Regions from separate parts of the Streptomyces sp. ID05-26A genome, predicted to be linked through region 1. Evidence: riboswitches for the same ligand, from Rfam matches in the RefSeq annotation. Region 1 holds a riboswitch; each other region holds the start of a gene.
The links. A riboswitch is a leader RNA that binds a small molecule or an ion and turns the genes downstream of it on or off. The one in region 1 is predicted to bind cobalamin.
Positions count from the first base shown of each region.

Region 2: linked by a shared signal. The riboswitch ahead of metE (5-methyltetrahydropteroyltriglutamate--homocysteine S-methyltransferase) and the one ahead of PV646_RS31315 (CbtB domain-containing protein) in region 1 are both predicted to bind cobalamin.
Region 3: linked by a shared signal. The riboswitch ahead of PV646_RS30760 (ribonucleoside-diphosphate reductase subunit alpha) and the one ahead of PV646_RS31315 (CbtB domain-containing protein) in region 1 are both predicted to bind cobalamin.

Region 1 covers NZ_JARAYZ010000004.1:23,769-27,033, reverse strand. The annotation lists gene PV646_RS31325 (SMI1/KNR4 family protein) at 1-213, opposite strand, end outside; gene PV646_RS31320 (CbtA family protein) at 213-971, opposite strand; gene PV646_RS31315 (CbtB domain-containing protein) at 994-1,182, opposite strand; cobalamin riboswitch at 1,216-1,390, opposite strand; gene PV646_RS31310 ((2Fe-2S)-binding protein) at 1,439-2,089, opposite strand; partial or broken gene PV646_RS31305 (zinc ribbon domain-containing protein) at 2,140-2,367, shown strand; gene PV646_RS31300 (phosphoribosyl-ATP diphosphatase) at 2,593-2,874, shown strand; gene hisG (ATP phosphoribosyltransferase) at 2,890-3,265, shown strand, end outside.
Region 2 covers NZ_JARAYZ010000002.1:2,014,573-2,017,837, forward strand. The annotation lists gene PV646_RS24775 (AMP-binding protein) at 1-155, opposite strand, end outside; gene PV646_RS24780 (enoyl-CoA hydratase/isomerase family protein) at 148-888, opposite strand; gene PV646_RS24785 (TetR/AcrR family transcriptional regulator) at 965-1,564, shown strand; cobalamin riboswitch at 1,563-1,782, shown strand; gene metE (5-methyltetrahydropteroyltriglutamate--homocysteine S-methyltransferase) at 1,854-3,265, shown strand, end outside.
Region 3 covers NZ_JARAYZ010000003.1:763,850-767,114, forward strand. The annotation lists partial or broken gene PV646_RS30755 (aldehyde dehydrogenase family protein) at 1-468, opposite strand, end outside; cobalamin riboswitch at 629-796, opposite strand; cobalamin riboswitch at 924-1,135, shown strand; gene PV646_RS30760 (ribonucleoside-diphosphate reductase subunit alpha) at 1,282-3,265, shown strand, end outside.

The sequences.
Region 1 (3,265 bases):
CTTCCTCTTTCGTTCCCGCTGGGAATCCTCTGGGGACAACGGGGTGTACCGCGCCGGGATCAGGTTCTCGGCGCCGGTGAGGCGCCAGAGATCAGTCGCCCCGGGAGCGGCCGTGATCTGGTCGAAGGTGCGGGACGCGTTGACGCGCAACCAGTTGTGGATGCGTTCCCACGGTCGGGTGGGCGGGGTGGCCTCGCGGCCACCCCACACCATCACGCGACGGCCGCCTTCTCGGGGGCTTTCGCCTTGCGCGTGGCCGGATCCACCAGCAGACCGAACACCACGCCGATGCCGACGTAGAGCGTGGCGAGCTGGGCGAGCGAGCTGAGGCGGAACTGCCACAGCACGTTCACCGGCATGTCCGCGGGGATCGTGTCCGGCGGCGCGGGGAACGCCAGCAGCACCACCGCGGTGGCCGCGGCCACCGCGAGCAGCACGGCCGTCGTCCGCACCGGCTGCGACTGCGCGCGCAGCTGCTCGGCGAGCCAGCTCGCGGCCCACACGATCACCAGGCCGGCCACCACCACACCGAGGTAGAGCGCGGTCCGGTAGTTCACCGTCTCGGGGTCGCCCACGGCGGGCGGGTTGGCCGGGTACTTGAGCCACGGCAGCAGCGCCACGGCGCCGAACACCGCGGCACCGAACGTGAAGCTGCGGCTGAACGGCGTGCTGCCGGCGAACCAGCGCTTCGACAGCGCGTAGGCCGTGGCGAACACCAGGCCCACGGCGATGCCGACGATCACCACGCCGAGCATGCCGCCGATGATCTGGGCGCCGCGGCTGACGAGTTCGTCCTCGCCACCGTGGGAATGGCCGGCTTCCTCACCGGCGGGTGCGCGAGCCTCTTCGACCGCGAGCGCGGCGCGAATCGGGATCTCGGTCACCAGGAGCTGCACCAGCGCGGACGCGACACCGGCGATACCGCCGGCCGCGATCCCGCGCAGGGCAAGCGACTTGTACGTCGTCGTCATCTGCTTGATCTGCGGAATCGGATCAGTGGCAGGGAACGCCGAGGGCGTGGCGGCCGTCGTGGAAGAACTCGTGCAGCAATTCGGAACCCGCGCCGAGCGCGAGACCGTTCTCCTGCAGGACCAGGTACGTGACGATCAGGCCGAGCACAGAGACGGCGAAGGCCCATTTGGGCACGCGGACGGCGGACAGGCTTGCTGCGGGGCTCGTCATGACGGGCTCCTCCATACCTCGTGGAAGGTCAACTCTCCTTGCGGCGCCGCAGCCGGTCTCCTGACTCCCGGATCAACGCTGCCCCCGCGTCTTCCCAGTCCCGGCGGGGACCAGTGACGTGCTCGGCGGGGATCGCTTCCCGGTCACAGTGGCGAGGACCGCGCCGGATTCTCACCGGCTTCCCGTCACTGCGGCGGGTGCACCGTAAGTTGAGCGGCACGTTAAGCACAACCGGCCATAAGAGTTGTTGCGTTCCTCACTTCACGAGTGGACAGTCACCACACTTCCCACCTGGGGCGACGCGGTAATAGAGACAACACGACCGACGCCGGAACGTGACCTCGCCGGGAAAAGTCAGGAATTCTCCCGCCTGTTCGAACGGCGGTGCGCTCATGAGCCGTTCGCCGCGTTCTTCCGCTTCCTCGGCGGTCAGCATGCGTGCGCGGACAACCATTTTGAGGGCACCCGCGACGTTCGACATCGCGTTGCCCCACAGCAGTCCGCTCGCGACCGGGGTGACCGCTTGGACCGCCTCCACCACGGGGGCGAGCGCCTCGGCGGCGGGCGGGCCCAGTCGTGGCTGGTCGATGCGGACGCTCAGGCCGTTCGTGGCGTCGTGCCGCCACCACAGGTTCTCCGGCCGCACGTCGATCGGGATGTTCGCGGCCGTGAGCGGACTGAGCAGCCGGGCCGTGTAGCTCAGGAAGAACAGGCTGGCGGCGACGCGTGGTTCCTCCGCTTTGTACCGAATCGCGATGGCGTCGATGGTGTTCTTGAGCGCCGGGCCCTCCAGGAGTGCTGTTCCCGGTAGCCAGGACTCGTCCGGACGGCCCACGTCGAGAGCGAAGAACGGGTTGATTCCACGCACCCTGCGCAGGGCTTCGAGGACCTCGGCGAACTCAGACACGGAAGTTCACGCTACCGGGTGGATCTTCCGGCGGAGGACGAGAAGGCCCGATCAGGGCTCGCTCCATCAACGATGTGGCGTGGGGTGAGTTCCGCATGATGCTGGAGTACAAGGCGCAACGCGCTGGTCGTTCGATCAGAGTCGTCGATCGCTGGTACCCCAGTAGCAAGACCTGCTCAGAGTGCGGGCATTTGCTTGTTGAGTTGACGTTGTCGGCTCGGCACTGGACGTGCCCAGAATGTCGCACCCGGCACGATCGGGACCTGAACGCGGCGAAGAACATCCTTGCGGCTGGTCGAGTCGTAGCCCGAGGCGACTCGGGTGAAGCCTGTGGAGCTGATGTCAGACGGCGAGGGCCCGCCCTTCCGCAGTCAGCTGTGAAGCAGGAACCCCGTCTTCACTCTTCTGAGGTAGGGGACAGTCAAGCTACCGGGTCCATGCAGGACAGATCACGTCCACGGGCCGGGACAGATGTGACCGCGGTGTGGACGGGGGGCGCCGGGATGGGAGGATGTGGAGCCGTGAAGACCTTCGATTCCCTGTTCGCTGAACTGACCGAACGAGCCGCCACCAAGCCGGAGGGATCCGGCACCGTCGCCGCGCTCGAGGCCGGGGTCCATGCGCAGGGGAAGAAGGTCCTGGAGGAGGCGGGCGAGGTATGGATCGCCGCCGAGTACGAGTCCGACGAGAAGCTCTCCGAAGAGATCTCGCAGCTGCTCTACCGCCTCCAGGTGCTCATGCTGGGCCGTGGGCTCACCCTCGAAGACGTCTACAAGTACCTCTGACGAAAAGACTTCCACATGCTGCGCGTAGCAGTCCCGAACAAGGGCGCGCTCGCCGAACGCGCCTCCGCCATGCTCACCGAGGCCGGGTACCGGCAGCGGCACGAGCCCCGCGACCTGACCGTGCTCGACCCGAACAACGAGGTCGAGTTCTTCTTCCTGCGCCCCAAGGACATCGCGATCTACGTGGCGTCCGGCGACCTCGACCTCGGCATCACCGGCCGTGACCTCGCGGCCGACTCCGGTGCCGACGACAACGGCTCCTCCGTCGAGGAGTTGCTGGCGCTCGGCTTCGGCGGGTCGACCTTCCGCTACGCCGGGCCTCGCGGCACGGACTGGAAGGTCTCGGACCTCGAGGGCAAGCGCCTCGCCACCGCGTACCCGAAGCTCGTGG
Region 2 (3,265 bases), on a different contig from region 1:
GCACGGATCCCCTTGTCGCGCAACGCCTGCGCGTACCCGTCGGACAGCGCGCCGATCTGCGCGAACGTGAACGAGCCGCCCGGATCGAACGTCCACGCCGTCCTGTCCGGCCACCGCATGACGGCCGTCCGCAGCGCGCCGATCAGGTCAGCCACGGCCGAACTCCGCCCGCGCCCCGTCCCCCTCGCCAGAGGTGCTGGTGATCACGGCGTGGTCGACCTCGGTGGCCAGCGCCTGGTCGAGCGTCGAGCCACAGCCCAGGTCGATGGCGCGTTTCGCCAGCAACGCGGCGACCGGAGGCTGGGTGGCGATGCGCTTCGCGAGCTTCATCGCGTGCTTCTCGTGGTCGTACACCTCGCGGTAGACCACTCCGAGTTCCATCAGGCGGGCGCCGGTGATCCGCTCGCCCAGCAGCAGCCATTCCTTCGCCTTGTGCGGACCGACCAGCCGCGGCAGCAGGGCGGAGACGCCTCCTGTGACGCTGAGGCCGACGCTGACCTCGGGAAACCCGAACTCCGCCCCGACTCCGGTCACCACCAGGTCGCATCCCAGCGCGAACTCGGCACCCGCGCCCAGCGCGTAGCCGTGAACCGCCGCGATCACGACGCCGGGGAAGTCGCGGATCGCGCGGGTGACGTCCTGGATGCGTTCCAGGCGCGCCCGCGTCTGCTCCTCGGTCTCGGCCGGAACCGGTTCCTTGAGGTCGTGCCCGGCGCAGAACGCCCGGCCGCGTCCGGCCAGCACGACCACCCGCGCCTGGTCCTCACGGGCTCGTGCGAACGCCGCCAGCAGGTCCTCGACCAGTGCCGGAACCACGGCGTTGAGCCGTTCCGGACGGTTCAGGTGCACCTGCGCGACGCCCTCGGCGCAGGAGTAGTCGACGGTCATGTCTCCCCTTCGATCGATCGATCGATCGGGCTTGACGCTAGAGTGATCGCGTCGAGCCGGTCAAGGGAGGCAGCAGATGACGACGGAGGAACGAGTCCGCGAGGCCGCGGTGCGGTTGTTCGCCGAGCGCGGCTTCCACGGCACCGGCATCCGCGACCTCGCGCAGGCCGCCGGCCTCTCGTCGGCGACGCTCTACCACTACATGGGCACCAAGGAAGACCTGCTGGCCGAGATCATGCGCACGAGCCTCACCGAGCTGATCACCGCCGCCGAGCAGATCACCGGCCAGCACGTCACCGGCCAGCACGTCACCGGCCAGGCCGGAACCGAGACGAGACGTCTCGTCTCGCTGGTCAAGATGCACGTCCGCGCCCACGCCGAGAAGCCGCGCGAGACCGCAGTCGTCGACGGCGAGATGCGCGCGCTGACCGGCGCACGGCGCGAGGAGATCGTGGCGTTGCGCGACCGCTACGAGAGCTTCTGGCAGCAGGCGATCGAGGCCGGCGTGAAGGCGCGCGAGCTGTCGGTGGCCGATCCGGGCGTGGCACGGCTGGCGTTGCTGGAGATGTGCAGCGGCGTCTCGCGCTGGTACTCCCCCGCCGGGCCGGTCGGGTTGAGCGATCTCACCATCCAGTACGCCGACATGGCGCTGGGCATACTCGGCGCGGCCCGCTAGTCTCGATCACGCCAGCGGTTCACCCGGGTTCGTCCCGGGTGGAGCAAAAGGGAACCCGGTGCGAGTCCGGGACTGCCCCGCAGCGGTGAGTGGGAACGAAAGCCGTCAACAGCACTGGGTCGCGAGACCTGGGAAGCGACGGCCGGTAGGAGTGAGCCCCCAGAGGTTCCAGCACGGCGCCCACGAGTCCGAAGACCTGCCGCAGGTGCGCGCGCCAACCGGTGCGCGCTGCTCCGGAGCCTCTCGGGCGGGCTGACGGGCCGGCCTCGTGCTGTCTCGAGCTGTCCTCGTGGGTCTCCGGTGCTTCCGCACGCTCGCGAGGAGAGAGCCTGTGACCATCGGCAGCACCGTTCTCGGCTACCCCCGGATCGGACCGAAGCGCGAGTTGAAGCGCGCGGTCGAGCAGTACTGGGCCGGGAAGATCGACGAAGCCGCCCTGCGGCGGACCGCGCGGGAACTCCGCGCCCGGACCTGGGCCGAACTGTCCGAACTGGACTCGATCCCGTCCGGCACGTTCTCGTTCTACGACCAGGTGCTCGACACCGCCCAGCTGTTCGGCGTGATCCCGCAACGGTTCCGCGACCTGGGTCTGTCCGAACTGGACACCTACTTCGCGGCGGCCCGCGGCCGGGACGGCGCCGCGGCCCTGGAGCTGACGAAGTGGTTCGACACGAACTACCACTACCTGGTGCCGGAACTGGGCCCGGACACCGAGTTCTCGCTGGCCGGTGACCAGCCGATCGCCGAGTACCGCGAAGCCCGCGACCTCGGCGTCACGACCCGGCCCGTGCTGCTCGGCCCGGTGACGTTCCTGTTGCTGGCCAAGAGCACGGTCCCGGGCTTCGACCCGGTGACACTGCTCGACCGCCTGGTGGAGGCCTACGTCGAACTGCTCGGCCGGCTCAGGGTCGAGGGCGTCGAGTGGGTGCAGCTCGACGAACCGGCGTTCGCCGCCGACCGCACCCCCGCTGAGCTCGACGCCCTGAGGAGCGCCTACCGCACTCTCGGTGGCTTGCCGGGACGGCCGAAGCTGCTCGTCACCGGCTACTACGGCGACCTGGGCGAGGCATTGCCGGTCCTGGCCCAGTCGCGGGTCGAGGCGATCGGCGTCGACCTCGTCGCCGCGCCGGACACGTCGGTCGCGATCCCCGCGTTGCGCGACAAGATCCTCGTCGCCGGGCTGGTCGACGGCCGCAACGTGTGGCGCACCGACCTGCACGCCGCGCTGGCGAAGGCCGCGACCCTGCTGGGTTTCGCACGCGAGGTCGTCGTCTCGTCGTCCTCGACGCTGCTGCACGTGCCGTACGACCTGGACGCCGAGACCCTCGAACCGGACGTGCGGGCGCGGCTGGCGTTCGCGCGGCAGAAGGTCCGCGAGATCGTGCTGCTGGGCAAGGCTTTGCGCGGTGGGGCGGACGGCGCGTGGGCCGACGAGGCGCAGCGTCGGCTGCCCAGCCCGCGCCGTGACGACCACGTCCGGGCACGCGTCGAGTCGTTGCGGCCGGAGCACCGCGTCCGCGCGCCCTACGAGGAACGTGCCGCCGCTCAACAGGCCCGGCTCGGGCTGCCCCCGCTCGCGACCACGACGATCGGCTCGTTCCCGCAGACCGGCGACCTCCGCAGGGCGCGCGCGGCGGTCCGGAACGGCGAGATCACCGAGGACGAGTACGGGCAGCGGATGCGCGACGAGATCGGCCGCGT
Region 3 (3,265 bases), on a different contig from region 1:
CTTCCACAGCGGGATCATCGCGGGGAGTTTGAACGGCGTGATGCCGGCGACCACACCGAGCGGCTGGCGCATCGAGCAGACGTCGATGCCGGTGCCGGCGCTGTCGGAGTACTCGCCCTTGAGCAGGTGCGGGATGCCGATGGCGAACTCGACGACTTCCAGTCCTCGCTGGATGTCACCTCGTGCGTCGGCGACGGTCTTGCCGTGCTCGGACGACAACAACCGGGCCAGGCTGTCCTCCTCCGCGCGTACGAGGTCGACGAACCTCATGAGCACGCGGGCCCGGCGCTGCGGGTTCCAGGTCGCCCATTCCCGTTGTGCCGCAGCGGAGTCCGCGATCGCGTCCGAGACCTCGGCGGCCGATGCCAGCGGCACGCGGGCCTGGACCGACCCCGTGCTCGGGTCGAAGACGTCGGCGAAGCGCCCGGACGTGCCGGACACGGGCTTGCCGCCGATGAAGTGGTGCAGATCCTTGCTCCCAGAAGGTCCTTCCGTTTGAGCGCAGGAGGGAGCCGCCCGTGTCGCGTGTGGACGACCGGGCACGACGAAGACACGGCTTATGGCTGCGGGATTGCGTTTCTCGCGCAGGTAGGAAGAATCCGCATGCGTTCAGCTCCATCCTCGTGGACGAACACGGAAGTCCCCGGCCGGTATCCTGGCTCCCGGATCGACGTGCCGCCCCGGCCTTCCCGGCTCGCGCCAGTGGCCTGCTGATGGGACACCGCTCCCCGGTCACAGTGGCGGGACCGCGCCGGACTCGCACCGGCTTCCCTGCACCGTGGACCTTCGGTCAACCTAAAGTAGGACTTCCTACCATGTCGAGAGTGGCCGCGATCACCGGCGCGCGCACGTGATCGTTCGGGGCTGCTCCGACTGGGCGACACGCCCACTAGATGTAGTTGTCGATCGCTCGACGACACCCATGTATGGTGCTCCGAGCTGGTTCGGCCGATCATCCAGATCGGTCGTCGCAAGAGGGAACCCGGTGTGAGTCCGGGACTGCCCCGCAGCGGTGAGTGGGAACGAAAGCCGTCAGAAAGCACTGGACATCGACGTCTGGGAAGCGACGGCCGGTAGGCGCCTGGAGACAGGCTCGCCCACGAGTCCGAAGACCTGCCAGCGCCCCGCACGTGCCCACGCGTGCGGGTGTCCGAGGCCCCGAGGGAGGGCGGGAGGACGTGGCGGTCGCGCGCGCCCGTTCACCCTCTCCCGATCTCGTGGCCACCCCGAGCTCGCGAGGAGAGAGCTGTGACGGCGGTCGACACGCTCACCACCACCACAATGCGCGTCAAGAAGCGCAACGGTTCACTCGAACCGGTTGACCTGAACAAGATCGTGCGCGCGGTGGAACGCTGCACGGTCGGTCTGCACGACGTCGACCCGCTGCGGGTCGCCACGAAGACGATCAGCGGTCTCTACGACGGCGCCACCACCGAGGAGCTGGACCGGCTCTCGATCCAGACCGCCGCGGCGCTGGTCGCCGAGGAGCCCGAGTACTCCAAGCTCGCCGCCGGCCTGCTCGCCGCGTACATCGAGAAGGAGGTGCGCCGTCAGGGCGTGCAGTCCTTCAGCCAGAGCGTCGCGCTCGGCCACGCCGAGGGCCTGATCGGCGACGCGACCGCGAAGTTCGTCGCCGCCAACGCCCGCAAGCTCGACGACGCGATCGACCTCGACGGCGACCGGCGGTTCGAGTACTTCGGCCTGCGCACTGTCTACGACCGCTACCTGCTGCGCCACCCCGCGAAGCGTTCGGTCATCGAGCAGCCGCAGTACTGGCTGCTGCGCGTCGCGTGCGGTCTCTCGCACACCGCCGCCGAGGCCATCGACTTCTACCGGCTGATGTCGTCGCTCGCGTACCTGCCGAGCTCGCCGACGTTGTTCAACTCCGGCACCCAGCACACCCAGATGTCCTCGTGCTACCTGCTCGACTCGCCGAAGGACGAGCTGGAGTCGATCTACGACCGGTACAAGCAGATCGCCCGGCTGTCGAAGTTCGCCGGCGGCATCGGTGTCCAGTGGTCGCGGGTGCGCTCGAGGGGTGCGCTGATCCGCGGCACGAACGGCCACTCCAACGGCATCGTGCCGTGGTTGCGCACGCTCGACGCGTCGGTCTCGGCCGTCAATCAGGGCGGCCGTCGCAAGGGCGCTGCCTGCGTGTACCTGGAGACGTGGCACCCGGACGTCGAGGAGTTCCTGGAGCTGCGCGACAACACCGGTGAGGACGCGCGTCGCACGCACAACCTCAACCTGGCCAACTGGATCCCCGACGAGTTCATGCGCCGCGTCGAGGCCGACGCGGACTGGTCGCTGTTCGACCCGGACGAGGTTCCCGAGCTGGTCGACCTGTGGGGCGACGAGTTCGACCGCGCCTACCGCGGCGCCGAGGAAGCGGGTCGCGCGGTCCGCACGATCAAGGCCCGCGACCTGTACGGACGGATGATCCGCACGCTCGCCCAGACCGGCAACGGCTGGATGACGTTCAAGGACACCGCGAACCGCACGTGCAACCAGACGGCGTCGCCGTCGAACGTCGTGCACCTGTCCAACCTGTGCACGGAGATCCTCGAGGTCACCAGCGACGAGGAGACCGCGGTCTGCAACCTCGGCTCGGTCAACCTCGGCGCGCACGTGGCTGACGGCGGGATCGACTGGGACCGCTTGCGTTCCACGGTCCGCACCGCCGTCGTGTTCCTCGACCGCGTGATCGACATCAACTACTACCCGACCGAGCAGGCGGCTCGGTCCAACCCGCGCTGGCGCCCGGTGGGTCTCGGTGTCATGGGCCTGCAGGACGTGTTCTTCAAGCTGCGCCTGCCGTTCGACTCGCCCGAGGCCCGCGAGCTGTCCACGCGGATCGCCGAGGAGATCTACCTGACGGCGCTGGAGTCCTCCGCCGAGCTGGCCTCGTCGGCGGGCGCGCACCCGGCGTTCGCGGAGACCCGCGCCGCCAAGGGCGACCTGCAGCCCGACCTGTGGGGCGTCACGCCCACGCAGACCGAGCGCTGGGGCGCGCTGCGCGAGCGGGTCAGCGAGCACGGACTGCGCAACTCGCTGCTGATCGCCATCGCGCCCACCGCGACGATCGCCTCGATCGCCGGCTGCTTCGAGTGCATCGAGCCGCAGGTGTCGAACACGTTCAAGCGCGAGACGCTGTCCGGCGAGTTCCTGCAGATCAACTCCTACCTGGTGCGCGAGCTCAAGTCGCGCGGCCTGTGGACGGAGTCCGTGCGCAACAGGCTCAAGCAGGACGACGGCTCCGCGCAAG